DNA from 2 places in the Sphingomonas sp. 179-I 2A4 NHS genome. Region 2 is predicted to be linked to the other one. Evidence: predicted binding sites of a transcription regulator. Region 2 holds the regulator's gene; the other holds the start of a gene.

Region 1 (9,056 bases), on a different contig from region 2:
GGCCGTAAGCGGTGGCGGCGGCGATCGTCTCGGCGAAGCGCCGCCACTCGCCCGGGCGGCGCCAGGGGGTGAGGCAGACATGGCCGCGCTTGCCGAAGATGTCGGCGGTGGCGGCGAGCGCATTGGGCGGCGCGCCGCTGCGCCCCGGCACCAGCGCCGAAACGAGGCCATCGGCGTAAGCGGAGACATCCTCCCAATGGAGGAAGCATTGCCCCTTTTCACCGCGTTGTGCGTCCGCACGCGACTTGCCGAGCGTGAGCAGACGGGTGAGCCGGCTCCAGGCGGCGCGATCCTCCGGCCAGACGAGCAGGGATTCGCCAGTGACAAGATCGAGCCGGCAGCCGGGGATGGAGCGGATCTCCAGCCCCTGATCCTTGCGTACCTGTTCGGTAGCGTAGAGCGCGCGGACCACGCCGGCGACCGAGTTGCGATCGGTGATGCCGAGCGCTGGCATCCCCATCAGCGCGGCGGTGGCGAACAGTTGCTCGCACGAGGATGCGCCGCGCAGGAAGGAGAAGTGCGTGGTGACCTGAAGCTCGCTGTAGGTCATGCGGCACCATGCGGATCACGCGAATGTGCCATGGATGTACCAGCTGAGATCGCCCGTTTCCGCGCGCACGCCATCGCCGCGGCGGAACAGCCAGTAGCGGTGGCCATGTTCGTCCTCGACGCGGAAATAATCGCGCACCCCGTCGCGCTCACCGGCGCGGCGCCACCATTCGCCGGTGATCCGTTCGGGGCCGTCGGAATGGGTGACTCGGTGCGGGCGGCCACGCCACGTGAAGCGGCGGGGCGCATGATCGGGCATTTCGGCGATGACGTGGTCTATCCGCTCGGGCCGGCGCAGTAGCCGCGGGGGGCGCGGCCAGCGCGGGTGCCAGGCATGATCCGGCGTGCGGGCGTCGAGCTGACGCACGTCGTCGCGCTTCAGCCGGGTGGCAGCAGTGGCGGGGGGATCGAGCGGCGGCAGCGGGGCGACCGAGCGTTCGGGAACATCGCTTTCGATCGGCTGGTGCCGCCACAGACGCGTCGGGCCGATGCGATTGGCGAGCGTATCGACCAGCGGGGCGAGATCGGGCGCCTGCTGTTCCGCGAGGGCCGCGCCCAGCGTTTCGGGGGCAAGCGGATCGGCGCGGACGAGGTGAAGCGTCAGCGCGTCAAGGCCGTAGCCGACGTCGATTTCCTCGATGCGGCGGGCAATGAGGCGCAAGAGGTGCGATGGTTCGCGGCTGGCACGGGCAAGGCCGATGCGGATCACCTGATCGGTCGAATCGACACGCGCGGCGACGAAGGCGAGCGCGCGGGCACCGACCCCAGCCTTCGCCAGCGCGTCTGCCAGATCATCGACGAGGCCGGACAACCAATGGCCGATCGCATCGGCGGTGGCGATCGGCTCGGCGAAGCGGCGGGTGATGGCGATCGGCTGCACCGGGATGATCGGATCGAGCGGTTCGGGCACGGCGCCGGTCGCCTGGTCGAGCCGCTGCGCAATTGCCTTGCCGAAGCGGCGGACGAGTGGGGCGCGTGGCATCGCCATGAGTTCGCCGATCGTGTCGACACCGAGCCGGGCGAGCAGCTCGCGCGCGGCATCCTCAAGGCGCAGCGCCGCGACCGACAGCGGGGCGAGCGCGGCGACGTGCGCGCCGGGCGGGATGATCGCAGCGGGCGCGGCCTGACGCGCGAAGGCCCAGGCGGCGCCGGCAGTGTCGGCGATCGCCAGCTGCGCCGTGATGCCGAGCCGGGCGAGCAGGCGCAGCAGGCGGCGCGCCATCGCTTCCTCGCCGCCGTGAAGGTGGGCGGTGCCGCTGATCTCGAGGAACAGGCCGTCTTCGCCGGACAGCGCAACCACCGGGCACCAGCGGCGGGCGAGCGCGGTGGCAAGGCGCTGCAGATCGGCGAGATCGCCGGTGGCATCCGCATCGCGCACGTCGATGTCGGGCACGGAGGCGCGTGCCTGGGTCAGCGCCATGCCGGGCGTGAGGCCGAGGGCGCGTGCTTCGGGCGAGGCGGCGGCGATTTCGATGCGGCTGCCTACCTTGTGCACGGTGATGAGGGGGGCGCAAACTTCTCGAACATTGCGCTTATGGGGTTGGTTGGCGGGATTTTGGAGATTGCTGGCGCGGGCGACGGTGTTGGCGAGGGTGCGGCCAGTGTCGAAAAAGGCGGCGACGCCCGGCACATGGGCACCGGCATCGTTGGAGCCGCACCGGGCGTGCTTGTCGGGATGTGGACCCTCGCCCGGGTAGCGGACCGACGGCATGGCATTCCACCGCGCGAGCGCGGCGGCGGCGCGGTCGTCAGCATTGGGATCGAGGCCCTCGAAACCGCGCCAGCGGGTATTGGGCACGTCCTCCGGATCGGGACGCCCGGGAAGGCTCGTCGGCACGGGGCGCGCGCCCTCGTCCGGCGGCATGGCGCGGAAGGGATGATCGGCGGCCTCGCTGCGGCGACCCATTTCGCGCATCGGCGGGCGCTGGTGCGCGGGCATGGCCTCCACCTGACGTGCGACATCGGCGCGCGTCGATTGCGACCAGCGCTTCTCAACAGGCGCAGCCGCATCACCGCGAGCCCAGCGGGCGCCGGGACGCCAGCCGGTGTTCTTGGGCGCGTCGCATTGCAGCACCTGTTCCTCGGCCACCGCCGCGGTGAGCGGCGCGAGATCGAGCGGGGTTCCCGGTTCAGGCCGCGGCGTTGGTGCGCGGCGACGCTCGGCCCGGCGCACGCGATCGATTGCCCAGTGCGGCAGGTAGAGCGAGACGACCCGTGTCATCGCAGGCCTCCAGTAAAGTATCGAAAGGTTCGCCGCCGCGTTGCCGCACCAGCGAGACGGACCAGCGCGGACGGCCCATGCTGCCGCAGCGCAGGGGAACGGAAGGAGCAGCGCCGATTCGCCAGCGGGTGAGCGCGGCAGAAGGCATGCCGAGCGGATCGGAATCCTCGCGCGCATGGCGGCGCATGAGGAGCGCGATCGTGCGGCCCCCCTCTGCCGCGAGTTGCAGCCGGCGGGTGGCGCCCATGCCGGCGCGCTTCACTTCGCCGATCACCGCACCAAGGCCGCGGTGACGCAGCCCTTCCTCCATCAGCGCGAGCAATTCGGCATCATCGCGTGCCTCGGCATAAAGGACGCGTTCGGGCGTCAGCCCTGCCTGATAGAGGCCGGGAGCGAACAGATCGCGGCGACGCACGACCCACAGGATCGGGCCCCAGGCACGCGCGGCGATCCCGGCCATGAACAAGGTGGCGGCGGCATCGTCCGACATTTCGGCAGAGCCGGCCGCGACCTCGTGCAGGGCATCCAGCCGCAGCCCGCCATCGGCCAGCCGCGAATCAACTTGCGCAATCCCGAACGGCAGGGTTTCACGCCGGCGATGACCGTCGCCTTCAATGGCGCGGAGCGTTTCGCGAAGCTCTGCAATGACGGCGGGAGAGGACACTGGCACGACTCGATCAAGACTGTTGTTCCCATTTTGTTCCAACAGTCATCAGAGTCAATCAGGCAAAACCGCGCCCTGATTTCCGCGCTGATCGTTTCAGCTGCAACCATCACTAGCGCGGCGCTTTGAAATTTTATAACAAGGGCTCCAAGGACCCGCTGGTGCGTTTTGCCGGCGGTTTTCAGACCGGAGAGATCATGGCGGACGCCGCCCGCAGCAATTTGCCCCCGCTCGCGCTGCATGTGCCCGAGCCCAAGTTTCGACCCGGCGACACGGTGGATTTCGCGGACGTCGATGTTCCCGCGGCAGGATCCGTGCGCCGGCCCGACACGGCCGAGGACCCACGCGCCTTCACCGACCTCGTTTACACGATGGTGCGGGTGCTGGACGAGAACAACCAGGCCGTCGGCCCATGGAATCCCAAGCTGTCACCCGACACGCTGCGGCGCATGCTGCGCCACATGGCAACGGTGCGCGCGTTCGACGAGCGCATGTTCCGCGCGCAGCGGCAGGGCAAGACCAGCTTCTACATGAAGTCGCTGGGCGAGGAGGCGGTCGCCGTGCCGCAGGCCTATGCGCTGGACGCCGACGACATGTGCTTTCCGTCGTATCGCCAGCAGGGCCTGCTGATCGCGCGCGGCTGCCCGCTGGTCGACATGATGAACCAGATCTATTCGAACACGGGCGACAAGCTGCAGGGAAAGCAGCTGCCGATCATGTATTCGGAAAAGCGCTTCAGCTTCTTCTCGATCTCCGGCAACCTGACGACGCAATATCCGCAGGCCGTGGGCTGGGCGATGGCGTCGGCATCGAAGGGTGACACGCGCATCGCCGCCACCTGGTGCGGCGAGGGATCGACCGCGGAAGGCGACTTCCACTCCGCGCTGACCTTCGCCACCGTCTACCGCGCGCCGGTGATCTTCAACGTCGTCAACAACCAATGGGCGATTTCAAGCTTTTCCGGCTTTGCCGGCGCGGAGGCGACGACCTTTGCCGCGCGCGCCGTGGGCTATGGCATCGCTGGCCTACGGGTCGACGGCAATGACGCGCTGGCGGTCTATGCCGCGACGCAATGGGCGGCGGAGCGCGCGCGGACCAACCAGGGCCCGACGTTGATCGAGCATTTCACCTATCGTGCCGAGGGGCACTCCACCTCCGACGATCCGTCGCAATATCGCAGCGCGGGCGAACCAACGGCATGGCCGCTGGGCGACCCGATCCGGCGGCTGAAGGACCACCTGATCGCCATCGGCGAATGGGACGAGGAACGCCACGCGGCGATGGACAAGGAAGTTGCCGACGCGGTGAAGGCCGCGCAGAAGGAAGCCGAGAAGAACGGCATCCTTGGCCATGGCCTGCACCAGCCGCTCGACACGTTGTTCGACGGCGTGTTCGAGGAGATGCCGTGGCATTTGCGCGAACAGCAGGCGCAGATGCTGGCCGAGGAAGAGGAAAGCGGGCGGCCATGGGCGCGCAAGTGAGCCTCTCCTCTGTCGTCACCCCGGGCTTGATCCGGGACCCCGCTTCTCTTCTCCCGCTTCAAAACAGCGGGACCCCGGCTCAGGGCCGGGGTGACGGTGACATGCTATGACCGACACGCAGATCGAAACTGCACAGGCTGAAGCGGCCGGAGCCGCGGATGGCACCGATGCCACCCAGCGCATGAACATGATCCAGGCGATCAATTCCGCCATGGACGTGATGATGGCGCGCGACCCGGACGTGGTGGTGATGGGCGAGGACGTCGGCTATTTCGGCGGCGTGTTCCGCGCGACCGCGGGCCTGCAGGCGAAATATGGCAAGACGCGCGTGTTCGACACGCCGATCACCGAAATCGGCATCATCGGCGTCGCGATCGGCATGGGTGCCTATGGCCTGAGGCCCGTGCCAGAGATCCAGTTCGCCGATTACATCTATCCCGCGCTCGACCAGCTCGTCAGCGAGGCGGCGCGGCTGCGTTATCGTTCGGGCGGGGAATTCACCGCGCCGATCACGGTGCGATCGCCGTTCGGCGGCGGCATCTTCGGCGGGCAGACGCACTCGCAGAGCCCGGAAGGCATCTTCACCCACGTATCGGGCCTGAAGACCGTGATCCCGTCGACGCCGTATGATGCCAAGGGCCTGCTGATCTCCGCGATCGAGGACAATGATCCGGTGATCTTCTTCGAGCCCAAACGCATCTACAACGGGCCGTTCAACGGCCATTGGGACCGGCCGGCGGCGAACTGGTCCAAGCATCCCGGCGGCGACGTGCCGAGCGGCTATTACAAGATCCCGATCGGCAAGGCCGCCGTCGTCCGCGAGGGCGAGGCGGTGACGATGCTGGCCTATGGCACGATGGTGCACGTCTGTGCGCAGGTGGTGGAGGATACCGGCGTCGATGCCGAGATCATCGACCTGCGCAGCCTGGTGCCGCTCGACATCGAGACGATCGAGGAGAGCGTGAAGAAGACCGGGCGCTGCCTGATCGTGCATGAGGCGACGCGCACCGGCGGGTTCGGTGCGGAGCTGTCGGCGCTGGTTCAGGAGCGCTGTTTCTACCATCTCGAGGCGCCGGTGGAGCGCGTGACGGGTTTCGACACGCCTTATCCGCACAGCCTGGAATGGGCATATTTCCCGGGCCCCGTGCGCATCGGCATGGCCCTCAAGAAGATTCTGAAGGACTGATCGGCACATGGCGCGTTTTACCTTCAAGCTGCCGGACATCGGCGAAGGCATTGCCGAGGCGGAGATCGTCGGCTGGCACGTCGCGGTGGGCGACCGCGTCGAGGAAGACCAGAATATCGCAGACATGATGACCGATAAGGCGACGGTCGAGATGGAATCGCCGGTGTCCGGCGTGGTGGTGGAGCTGGCCGGCGAGGTCGGCGACCAGATCGCGATCGGCGCGATGCTGGTGGTGATCGAGACCGATGCCGATGGCGCGGTGGAGCCGGAGGGCGAGACGGCGGCGGACGTCGAGCACAAGCTGGGCGGCGCGGACGAAGCCGAGGCGTTCGAGGCGGAGAACCCGGGGGTCGAGGAGGTGGTGGAAGCCGCTCCTGCCACGCCGGCTCCTGCTGCACCCGCTGCGGACGTGGCTCCGGCTGATGCCGCGGCATCGCCAACGGCTCCCGTCCTTGCTTCGCCCGCGGTGCGGGCGCGCGCGAAGGATCTGGGCGTCGACCTGTCCGAGGTGAAGGTGTCGGAAGGCGATCGCATCCGCCACGCCGATCTGGACGCGTACCTGCGCTACGCGGGCGGGCAGGGCTATCACCCGCCGCATGCCAGCCGTGCGCGCGCGGACGAGCAGGTCAAGGTGATCGGGATGCGTCGTCGCATTGCCGAGAACATGGCCGCGTCGAAGCGCAACATCCCGCACTTCACTTATGTCGACGAGATCGACGTGACGGCGCTGGAGGATATGCGTGCCGACCTGAACGACAATCGCGGGCAGCGGCCGAAGCTGACCATGCTGCCGTTCCTGATCGTCGCGATCTGCCGCACGTTGCCGGACTTCCCGATGCTGAACGCGCGCTATGACGACGAGGCGGGCGTGGTGACGCGGTCGGGCCGGGTGCATCTCGGCATGGCGGCGCAGACCGATGCGGGCCTTACCGTGCCGGTGATCCGCGATGCGCAGGACAAGAACGTCTGGCAGCTCGCCGCCGAGATCGGGCGCTTGGCGGAAGCGGCGCGCACGCAGAAGCTGAAGCCCGAGGAGCTGGGCGGCGGGACAATTACCGTTACCTCGCTCGGCCCGCTGGGCGGTATCGCGACGACGCCGGTGATCAACCGGCCGGAAGTGGCGATCATCGGGCCGAACAAGATCGTCGAGCGGCCGGTGTTCCGAGGGGATGATATTGTGCGCGCGAAGCTGATGAACCTGTCGATCAGTTGCGACCACCGTGTGGTCGATGGCTGGGATGCGGCAAGCTACGTCCAGGCGGTGAAGAAGCTGCTCGAGACGCCCGTGCTGCTGTTTGCGGACTGAGGGGGGCGATGCTTCCCGCTATCGTCCTGTCCGTCACGATCGCGCGGCCATGGCGAGAGGTTTACGAGGCGTTCTGGCGCCCGACGGCCTTCCCGCGCTGGGCCTCAGGGCTCAGCGAGTTCGCGCTGCGCGAGGATGGCGACTCGTGGGTCGGCGAGGGCGCGGACGGTGGAATCCGCGTCTTCTTTACGCCGCACAACGAGTTTGGCGTGATGGATCATCGCGTCGAGCCGGACGGCGGGGAGCCGGTGAACGTGCCGCTGCGCGTGATCGCCAATGGCGAAGGCGCGGAGGTTCAGCTGACGCTGTTCCGCCAGCCCGGCATGGATGACGAGGCGTTTGCGCGCGACCGCCGCTGGATCCGCAAGGACCTGGCGACGCTGAAGGCGCTGGCCGAGCGCGGCTGACGATTCGCCGCGCCGGCCGGACGCAAGTCGCTAGACGCGGCGGCCGGTAAAGAGCTGCACGAGGCCGACGATCAGTGCGATCACCAGGAGAATGTGGATCAGGCCGCCGGCGACATGCAGGCTAAAGCCGAGGAGCCACAGGATCAACAGGATAACAACGATCGTCCAGAGCAAGGCGCGTTCCTTTCAAGCTTATGCCTTGTGAACGATGCCGTGGAGCGACCGTTCCGTGCTGGCCGGCAACATTGTGTAACACGTGCCCGGCCCCGTGGATGATGGATGCGGCCTGCCCGCCGGTGGGGGATTGCTCCGCAACCCATCCCGATCTATATTGGCTGTGCTTTCTCTTACATCGTCAGATGCGAGGGGTCGCGGGGCAAGGCTTCGCGGCGGCAACAACCTGTGTGTATGTGGAGCCCCGATGGCGGATATTGCCGCGCTGACCCAGATGATCGAGACCGAGGCGAAGGCGCTCGGCTTCGACCTCGTGCGTGTCGCGCTGTTCGGCAAGGGTGACGAGCGCACGCTGCAGGTGATGGCCGAGCGGCCCGATACGCGGCAGCTGACGATCGACGATTGCGCCGACCTGTCGCGCCGCATCTCCGACGTGCTCGACGTGCTGGAGGAAGAAGGGCGTGACCCGATCGAGGGCGCCTATCGCCTGGAAGTGTCGAGCCCCGGCATCGATCGCCCGCTGACGCGCCTGTCGGATTACACCGACTGGACCGGGCATGAGGCGAAGCTGACACTGGACGCGCCGCTCGACGGGCAGAAGCAGTTCCGCGGCGAGATTGCCGGCGTTGAGGGTGAGGACATCGCCATCCGCAATCGTACCGGCACGGTCGCCCACGTTCCCTTCGGTCGGATCATCGATGCGAAGCTGGTGCTGACCGACAAATTGATCGCTGCCACCGTCCCGCTCTCCGTCGAGGGCGCGGAAGAAGAAGAAATCGAAGCAGAGGAAACCGAGTAATGGCTACCGGCGTCACCGCGAACCGCGCGGAACTGATCGCGATCGCCAACAGCGTCGCCAGCGAGAAGATGATCGACAAGGCGATCGTCATCGAGGCGATGGAGGATGCGATCCAGCGTGCGGCACGTACCCGCTACGGCCAGGAAATGGATATCCGCGCGAAGCTGGACCCGAACAACGGCGACCTCAGGCTGTGGCGCGTCGTCGAGGTGGTCGAGCAGGTCGACGACATCTACAAGCAGGTTGACCTGAAGGGCGCGCAGAAGCTG
Region 2 (9,056 bases):
GCCACCCGATCGAGGCAATCCGGGGCGGCGACCCTGAGCATAACGCACTCGCCCTGCGCCGCCTGCTGAACGGCGAGCATGGCGCCTATCGCGATGCCGTGCTGCTCAACGCCGCCACCGCGCTCGCGCTGGTCGGCGAGCCGATGGAAAGCGGCGCTTCCCGCGCAGCCGAGGCGATCGACAGCGGCGCCGCACGTGACCTGCTCGATCGCTGGATCGCCTGGGCATGACCATTCTGGACCGGATCCTCGCCACCAAGCACGAGGAAGTCGCCGCCCGCCGTGCGCAGCGCTCGATCACCGATCTCGACGCCCTCGCCGCCGCGCAGAGCGCGCCCCGCGGCTTCAAGGCAGCGCTGGACAACACGCCGGCGACCTACGGCCTCATTGCTGAGATCAAGAAGGCGAGCCCCTCCAAGGGTCTGATCCGCGCCGATTTCGATCCGCCCGCGCACGCCCGCGCATATGCCGCCGGTGGTGCCACCTGCCTCTCGATCCTCACCGATCACCAATATTTCCAGGGGCATGAGGATTATCTGATCGCCGCGCGCGCAGCGTGTGACCTGCCGGTGATCCGCAAGGATTTCCTGGTCGATCCGTGGCAGGTGGCCGAGGCTCATGCGATCGGCGCCGACGCGATCCTCATCATCATGTCCGCGCTCGACGATGTCGCCGCGGCCGAGATCGAGGCCGCCGCGTTCGAACGCGGCATGGACGTGCTGGTCGAAGTGCATGACGCAGACGAGCTCGAACGCGCGCTCAGCCTCAAGTCGCGGCTGATCGGCGTCAACAACCGAAACCTGCGCGATTTCTCGGTCAGCTTCGAACGCACCTATGAACTCGTCGGTCAGGCGCCGGCAGGCTGCACCTTCGTCGCCGAAAGCGGCCTCAACACCCGCGCCGATCTCGATGCGATGGCGGAGCATGGTGTGCGCTGCTTCCTGATCGGCGAGTCGCTGATGCGGCAGGACGATGTCGCCGCCGCCACCCGCGCGCTGGTCGGCTAACGGCGATGAGCGGCCTCACCCATCTCGATGACGCCGGCGCCGCGCGGATGGTCGATGTCGGCGGCAAGAGCGAGACCGTGCGTGAGGCGGTGGCCGAGGGTCGCATCATCATGTCGGCCGAGGCAGCACAGGCGATCGCCGACGGTGCCGTGGCCAAGGGCGACGTGCTTGCCGTTGCCCGCGTGGCCGGCATCATGGCCGCGAAGCGCACCAGCGAGTTGATCCCGCTCTGCCATCCGCTGCCGCTCACCAAGGTCTCGATCGATCTCACCGTCCAGCCGGAGGGGGTCGTCGCCACCGCAACCGTGGCCACGGCCGGGCGCACCGGCGTGGAGATGGAGGCGCTCACAGCCGTCTCCACGGCGCTCCTCACCGTCTACGACATGGCGAAGGCGCTCGATAAGCGGATGACGATCGAGGGCATCCGGCTGCTGCGCAAGACGGGCGGGAAGTCGGGCGACTTCACCGCCTGATCCCGCCTCGCCCCCGGCTCGGCCTTAGCGCCCAGCGGGCAACGAACACCCTGTCGCCGCCTCCCGTAATCTGCCACTCCCGCACCATGAGCGAATTGCTTCCCGTGGCCGAAGCGCAAGCGCGTCTGCTCGCCAGCGTCACCCCCGTCTCGATCGAGACGCTGCCGATCACCCGGGCAATCGGCCGCTGGGCTGCGGCCCCGCTGGTGGCGCAGCGCACCCAGCCCGCACGCGATCTGTCCGCGATGGATGGCTATGCACTGCGCTTCGCCGATCTCCCGGGCCCGTGGCGCGTGATCGGTGAAAGTGCCGCCGGCCGCCCGTTCGAGGGCAAGGTGGCGGTGGGCGAAGCGGTGCGCATCTTCACCGGTGCGGCACTGCCGGACGGCGCCGACACGGTCATGGTGCAGGAAGAGGCAGCGCGGGACGGCGACCAGCTGATGCTCGATGGCGAAGGGCCGCTTAAGCTCGGCGGCAACGTCCGCCGTCGCGGCCTCGATTTCACGCAAGGCGACACCTTGGCGGCGGCGGGCGAACGCCTCGTCCCTGCGCGCCTCGCCGTCGCTGCGACCGGCGGTGTCGGTGACGTCGCGGTGCATCGCCGCGTGCGGGTGGCCATTGCCGCGACGGGCGACGAGCTGGTCGATCCCGGCACTGCTGCCCGCGCCGATGCCCTTCCCGAATCCAATCGCCTGCTGATCCGCGCTTTGCTCGCCGATCTGCCGGCGGACATTATCGACCTCGGCATTCTCCCCGATCGACTGGACGTGCTCACCGACGCCTTCGCCTCCGTCGACGCGGACCTGCTCGTCACCACCGGCGGTGCCTCGGTCGGCGATCACGATCTGGTGCGCCCGGCCCTGATCGCAGCTGGGGCCAGCATCGACTTCTGGCGCGTAGCGCTTCGCCCCGGCAAGCCGCTGATGGCCGGCCGCCGCGGCGCCATGGCGGTACTTGGCCTGCCGGGCAATCCGGTCTCCGCCTTCGTCACCGCGCTACTGTTCGTGAAGCCGCTGATCGCGCGCCTCGCGGGCGCCGCGCAGCCGCTGCCGCTCACCACCCGCGCCACGCTTGGCGAAGCGCTGCCGCCGAACGGCCCGCGCACCGATTACATGCGCGCCGCGCTGGTCGATGGCGAGGCATTCGTCGCCGCCATCCAGGACAGTTCCATGCTGCTCACGCTTGCCCGGGCCGGCTGCCTGATCGTCCGCCCACCGCACGATCCGGCGCGGGAACGCGGCGACTCGGCAGAAATCCTGATGATCGCTTGACGCATTGAGGAACGTTCCATAAAGGTTCTTCGTCTGTTCGCGGCGGAGGCGATGCGATGCTTACGAAAAAGCAGCACGAGCTGATCTGTTTCATCAACGACCGGCTGGTCGACACCGGCGTGTCGCCCTCGTTCGAGGAAATGAAGGAGGCGCTCGACCTCAAGTCGAAGTCCGGCGTCCACCGCCTGATCTCGGCGCTGGAGGAACGCGGCTTCCTACGTCGCCTGCCGAACCGTGCGCGCGCGCTCGAAGTGCTCAAGATGCCCGAGCGTCTGGACGCGAAGAAGGCGCCCGCACCGGCCGCCCGGCCCGCCGTGCCCGAACCCGCCAACGACGTCATCGAAGTGCCGCTGCACGGCCGCATTGCCGCCGGTGTGCCGATCGAGGCGATGGAGGGTGCGTCCTCGCTCCCCGTCCCCGCTGCGCTGCTTGGCTCGGGTGAGCATTTCGCGCTCGAGGTCGCTGGTGACTCGATGGTCGAGGCCGGCATTCTCGACGGCGATTTCGCGCTGATCCGCAAGCAGGACGTGGCCCGCGACGGCGAGATCGTGGTTGCGCTGATCGAGGACAGCGAAGCGACGCTTAAATATTTCCGTCGCGAGGGGGCGATGATCCGGCTCGATCCGGCGAACCGCGCTTATGATCCGCAGCGCTACGCCCCGGCGCAGGTGCGCGTGCAGGGTAAGCTCGCGGGAATCCTTCGCCGCTATTCCTGATCGCCGCCATCACCCAGGGGTGCGTGTCTCCGGGCCGTTGAACCGTCATGACACTCCCGGTCGCCAGCGTGACGGCGACCCCGCCGGTTTTCGCCAGCGTCTCGCGATCTAGGCGTAGCCAGCGCGGCTGGCACCGCCGCGGCAGCCGACGCTCGCTGATCACCACGTCCGCGGCCAGGCACGCCTCGATCAGTTCGCCCGCCGGCACTAGGTACGCGCTCCGCGTCGCAAGGATGCGCCAGCTGCGCTCACCCGCGGCCAGGTCGACGCGGCAAAGGTCGCGGCTGCACTGCGCAGCTGACTGTTCGGACAGCAGCACCGGCTCCACGTCGCTGCCGCCATTCTCCGCCAGCATGTCGCGCGCATAATCGCCCGCGCGATCACGCAGCAGCGCGACCCGGCCGTCCGGCAACCGGATCCCGACGTGCCGTCCGTCCCCCGTTACCAACAGGTCCGGCGCGGGCACCATCAGCGCCCATAGCGCACCGATCGCCACCGGTATCGCGCCAATCCGGCGCATGTTCGTCCGCCACAGTGCCAGCCACAATCCGCCCGCGACCATCAATCCAAAGGCGCCGCGCGGCATGGCGGGCAAGGCAGCGACCGCGCCCGGCGCCTCCGCCGTCACCCGCGCAAGTCCCAGCAGCAGCGCCAGCGCCTGCCCCGCCAGCCACCATACCGGCCCGCCAAGCCCCACACCGTCCAGCGCCAGCGCCATTGCCTCCAGTGGCATCACCACGAACGTCGTCAGCGGGATTGCGACGATATTGGCCAGCGCGCCGTAGATCCCCGCCTTGTGGAAATGGAACACCGCGATCGGCATCAGCGCGATCTCCACCGCGATGCCCGTCAGCAGCAGGGATCCCCCGCCGCGCAGCATCCGCGCCGCCCAGCCTTCCTCGCGCGGGCCGAACCACTGCCGCACCCGCGGATGCTCGGCGAGCGCGATGATCGCCGTGACCGCCGCGAACGACAGCTGGAAGCTTGGCCCGGCGAGCGACTCGGGCCACAGCAGAAGCACCACCACCGCGCCTGTCGCCACCAGCCGCAACGTCAGCGCCTCGCGCCCCAGCGCCATCGCGGCGAGCACCAGCAGCGCGGCGATGCAGCTTCGGATCGTCGGCACCTCGCTCCCCGTCAGCAAGGTGTAGCCGACCGCCGCCCCGGCCGCGACGGCGGCCGCGATCAGCGGCACCCGGCCTGTCAGCGCCAACCGCATGTTGAGCGCCAGCAGCCGCATCGCGATCACCATGGTGAGCCCCACCACCGCGGTGATGTGCAGTCCGCTCACCGACAACAGGTGCGCGAGGCCCGAGCGGCGCATCGCTTCCTGATCCTCCGCCGCGATGCCGCCGGTATCCCCCGTCGCCAGCGCCGCCGCGATCCCGCCAGCGCTCCCCTCCAGCCGCGCCTGGATGTGCCGTGACAGCCGCGCGCGCAGCGGCTCGGCCGTGTCGCCGGCGCTCAGTATCCGCGGTGGGCCCAGCGCCCGCCCGGTCGCGCCGATAGAATCGAACCACGCGACCCGCGCAAAGTCATAGGCGCCCGGCACCGCGGGCGGCGGTGGCGGCATCAGCCGCGCCCTCACGGCAATGATCGCGCCGGGCACCAGCCCGGCCGGCACATCCTTCTCCGCCACGTTCAGCCGGATCCGCGCCGGCCGCGTCGCCGGTGCGCCCTCGCCCAACTTCAGGTCGCCAAGCTGCAGCCGCACCAGCGCGCGTGCCGGTATCCGCTGCACCCGCGCCACCCGCGCCGTCAGCGCGACGATCGCCGGCCGCGTCAGCACCGGCGCAGCGGCCCGTTCTGCCCGGAACCAGACGAGCGCCAGCCCCAGCGCCATCATCATGCTGCCGATCGCGACCGCCCGGGCGGCACGCCCGCCCCGCCCCAAGGCCAGCGCGACGCACGCAAGCGACGCGCAGCCGAGCAGCACCGCCTGCCACGCGCCCCGATCCGGCAACACGAACCACGCCGCCACGCCAGCGCCAAGCGCCACCGGCAGCCACAGGGCGAGCTGGTCGCGCTCCGCCTCCAGCCAAGCCTCCACCCGCGCCCGCGCGGTTTGAAGCGTCGGAAGCTGCGTGCTAGGGGGCTGCGCGGCCGTTGTCGCCATCTCGAATTCCAGCCTGGGAGCTAGCGCGCTTGAGCGCAACTACAGAAGCCCGCGAGCGCGGTGTCGTCACCCGCTTCGCCCCGTCGCCGACGGGATTTCTCCACCTCGGCGGCGCGCGCACTGCGCTGTTCAACCTGCTCTTCGCGCGCCACCACGGCGGCAAGTTCCTGCTAAGGATCGAGGACACCGATCGCGCGCGGTCCACGCAGCCGGCGATCGACGCGATCCTGTCCGGCATGCGCTGGCTCGAGCTCGATTGGGATGGCGAGGAAGTCTACCAGTCGAGTCGCGCCGATCGTCACGTCGAAGTGGCCGAGGCGATGATCGCCGCCGGCGCCGCCTATCGCTGCTACATGACGCCCGAGGAGATCGACGCGATGCGCGCCGAGGCCCAGGCGAAGAAGCAGCCGCTGCGCATCCGCTCGCCGTGGCGTGACAAGACCAATGACGATCCCAACGCCTCCTATGTCGTCCGCCTGAAGGCGCCGACCGAGGGCGCGACCACGATCGAGGATCGCGTTCAGGGCCCGATCACCGTCCAGAATGCCGAGCTCGACGATCTCGTCCTGCTGCGGTCGGATGGGACGCCGACTTACATGCTCGCGGTGGTGGTCGACGATCACGACATGGGCGTCACGCACGTCATCCGCGGCGACGATCATATCAACAACGCCTTCCGCCAGCTCCCGATCATCCGCGCGATGGATGCGATCGAGGGCAATTGGCCCGATCCGATCTACGCCCATATCCCGCTGATCCACGGCGCGGACGGCGCGAAGCTGTCGAAGCGGCACGGCGCGGTCGGGATCGAGGCCTATCGCGACGAGCTCGGCATCCTTCCGGAGGCGCTCGACAATTACCTCCTCCGCCTCGGCTGGGGCTATGGCGACAATGAAATCATCAGCCGCGAACAGGCGATCGAGTGGTTCGATCTGTCGGGCGTCGGCAAGTCACCGTCGCGCTTCGATCTGAAGAAGCTCGAGAACCTCAACGGCCATTACATCCGCGCCGCGGACGATGCGCGGCTCGCCGGTCTCGTGTCTGATCGCCTCGAGCTCGCCGAGGACGACGGGCGCCGCGCCACGATCGCCGCGGCGATGCCCGCGCTGAAGCCGCGCGCGGCGAACCTCAACGAACTGGCCGATGGCGCGCGCTTCCTGCTTGTCACTCGTCCGCTGCCGATTGCGGCCGATGCGGAACCGCTTCTGGCCGGCGATGCACCGGCCACACTCGCGAAGGTGCATGCTGCGCTTGACGCGGTGCACAAGTGGGATACGGAGACGCTCGAAAACGCGGTGCGGCAGGTTGCCGAGGCGCTGGGCTTGAAGCTCGGCCAGGTGGCTCAGCCGCTCCGTGCCGCACTCACCGGCCGCCGCACCTCGCCGGGGATCTTCGACGTGCTCGTCCTGCTCGGGCGCGACGAAAGCCTCGCCCGGATCGCAGATCAGATGGCCGCCCAGGGGAAGGACTGACCAATGACCGACGCCAAGCTAACGCTCGCCGACAAGGAGTTCGGCTATCCGGTATTATCCGGTTCGGTTGGCCCGGACGTGGTCGACATTCGCAAGATGTACGGCCAGACCGGCGCGTTCACCTACGATCCCGGCTTCACCTCGACCGCGTCGTGCCAGTCGAAGCTGACCTATATCGATGGTGACGAAGGCGTGCTGCTTCACCGCGGCTATGCCATCGGTGAACTTGCCGAACAGTCGAGCTTCATGGAGGTCGCGTACCTCCTGCTGAACGGCGAGCTGCCCAAGGCGGACGAGCTCAGCAAGTTCGAGACGACGATCACCCGCCACACCATGCTGCACGAGCAGCTCGCCACCTTCTATCGCGGCTTCCGCCGTGACGCGCACCCGATGGCGATCATGTGCGGCGTGGTCGGCGCGCTTTCGGCCTTCTACCACGATTCGACCGACATCCACGATCCGACGCAGCGCATGATCGCCTCGCATCGCCTGATCGCCAAGATGCCGACGATCGCGGCCATGGCGTACAAGTACAGCGTCGGTCAGCCGTTCCTGTATCCGGACAATTCGCTGTCCTACACCGGCAACTTCCTGCGCATGACGTTCGGCGTCCCGGCCGAGCAGTATGAAGTTCACCCGGCGGTCGAAAAGGCCATGGACCGGATCTTCATCCTCCATGCCGATCACGAGCAGAATGCGTCGACCTCGACGGTGCGCCTCGCCGGTTCGTCGGGCGCGAACCCGTTCGCCTGCATCGCGGCCGGCATCGCCTGCCTGTGGGGCCCGGCACATGGCGGCGCGAACGAAGCGGCGCTCAACATGCTGCAGGAAATCGGCACGCCCGATCGCATCCCGGAATTCATCAACCGCGCGAAGGACAAGAACGATCCGTTCCGCCTGATGGGCTTCGGCCACCGCGTGTACAAGAATTACGATCCGCGCGCGACGGTCATGCAGAAGACGGTGCGCGAAGTGTTCGACGCGCTGAAGGTCAACGATCCGCTGTTCGAAACCGCGCTGCGGCTCGAAGAACTGGCGCTCAACGATGATTACTTCATCGAGAAGAAGCTGTTCCCGAACGTGGACTTCTACTCGGGCGTCATCCTCTCGGCGATCGGCTTCCCGACGTCGATGTTCACCGCGCTCTTCGCCCTTGCACGCACCGTCGGCTGGGTCGCCCAGTGGAACGAGATGATCACCGATCCGGATCAGAAGATCGGCCGTCCGCGTCAGCTGTACACCGGCCCGACGGCCCGCCCGTACGTTCCGGTCGGCCAGCGCTGACATGCGGCGCCTGCGCCCCGCGCTCACCGCGCTGGGCGCAGCGCTGTTTCTGCTTGGCCTGCTCTGGATCGGCCAGGGGCTGGGCTATGTAAACTGGCCCCGATCGAGCTTCATGATCGATCAGCGGCCTTGGGCCGATCGCGGCGCCGGCGTGGCGGTTGCGGGATTGCTGATGATCCTCGCCGCCCGTCGCCTGCGCTGACTTTTCCTTCCTGGGCCTTCGCCCGCCGGCGCTTACGCCGGGTCCATGAAGCGCAGGATGGCGGATTGGCTTCCGCTAGCGATCATCGTCCCATCCTCGGCGAACATGTGGATCGCACCGTGCCCGAAGCCGCGGGCCGCGGCGCTGATCCGCACGTCGCACAGCACCCATTCGGTCGGCACGATCTTCGCGATGCGCATCGTGTTGTCGAGGCTGTTTCCACCGCCGCGCCGGCCGAACGCGGTGGATAGGCCGGACGGCACGAAATCGGCAAAGATCGCCAGCATGCTCGCGTCGATCGGCTCGCCCGTCTTGCTGCGCATCCACAGCACCATCCGCCCGTCCTCCGATGGCGTGCCATCGAGCGCGCGTGCACCGAACTTGTCCGGCGCCATCCGCACGTCCAGCCGGTCCATCAGGGTTGCGTCCTGCACCGGCCACAGCGGCCGCGCCTTGCATTCACCGGGCGGGGGCATCTCGGGCGGGGTGATCCATTGGCCGGAGGGCATGCCTTCG

What was found. Region 2 encodes LexA, which represses DNA repair genes until DNA is damaged. Its sites were predicted from a motif close to GTTCCNCNCTTGTTCT; they were not measured.
Region 1: a site for LexA is predicted at 3,459-3,474, ahead of ACH0CP_RS06420 (ImuA family protein). Genes of this name have one in related genera too.

What each region holds. Positions count from the first base shown of each region.
Region 1 covers NZ_JBIQFL010000003.1:67,614-76,669, forward strand. Annotated here, with positions in the region: gene ACH0CP_RS06410 (error-prone DNA polymerase) at 1-550, opposite strand, end outside; gene ACH0CP_RS06415 (DUF6504 family protein) at 566-2,770, opposite strand; gene ACH0CP_RS06420 (ImuA family protein) at 2,679-3,434, opposite strand; gene ACH0CP_RS06425 (3-methyl-2-oxobutanoate dehydrogenase (2-methylpropanoyl-transferring) subunit alpha) at 3,632-4,915, shown strand; gene ACH0CP_RS06430 (alpha-ketoacid dehydrogenase subunit beta) at 5,097-6,101, shown strand; gene ACH0CP_RS06435 (dihydrolipoamide acetyltransferase family protein) at 6,109-7,407, shown strand; gene ACH0CP_RS06440 (polyketide cyclase) at 7,416-7,814, shown strand; gene ACH0CP_RS06445 (lmo0937 family membrane protein) at 7,845-7,988, opposite strand; gene rimP (ribosome maturation protein RimP) at 8,236-8,787, shown strand; gene nusA (transcription termination factor NusA) at 8,787-9,056, shown strand, end outside.
Region 2 covers NZ_JBIQFL010000004.1:102,743-111,798, reverse strand. Annotated here, with positions in the region: gene trpD (anthranilate phosphoribosyltransferase) at 1-230, shown strand, start outside; gene trpC (indole-3-glycerol phosphate synthase TrpC) at 227-1,006, shown strand; gene moaC (cyclic pyranopterin monophosphate synthase MoaC) at 1,012-1,479, shown strand; gene ACH0CP_RS09145 (molybdopterin molybdotransferase MoeA) at 1,566-2,750, shown strand; gene lexA (transcriptional repressor LexA) at 2,807-3,466, shown strand; partial or broken gene ACH0CP_RS09135 (ComEC/Rec2 family competence protein) at 4,050-5,582, opposite strand; gene gltX (glutamate--tRNA ligase) at 5,612-7,054, shown strand; gene ACH0CP_RS09125 (citrate synthase) at 7,058-8,338, shown strand; gene ACH0CP_RS09120 (hypothetical protein) at 8,340-8,540, shown strand; gene ACH0CP_RS09115 (acyl-CoA thioesterase II) at 8,573-9,056, opposite strand, start outside.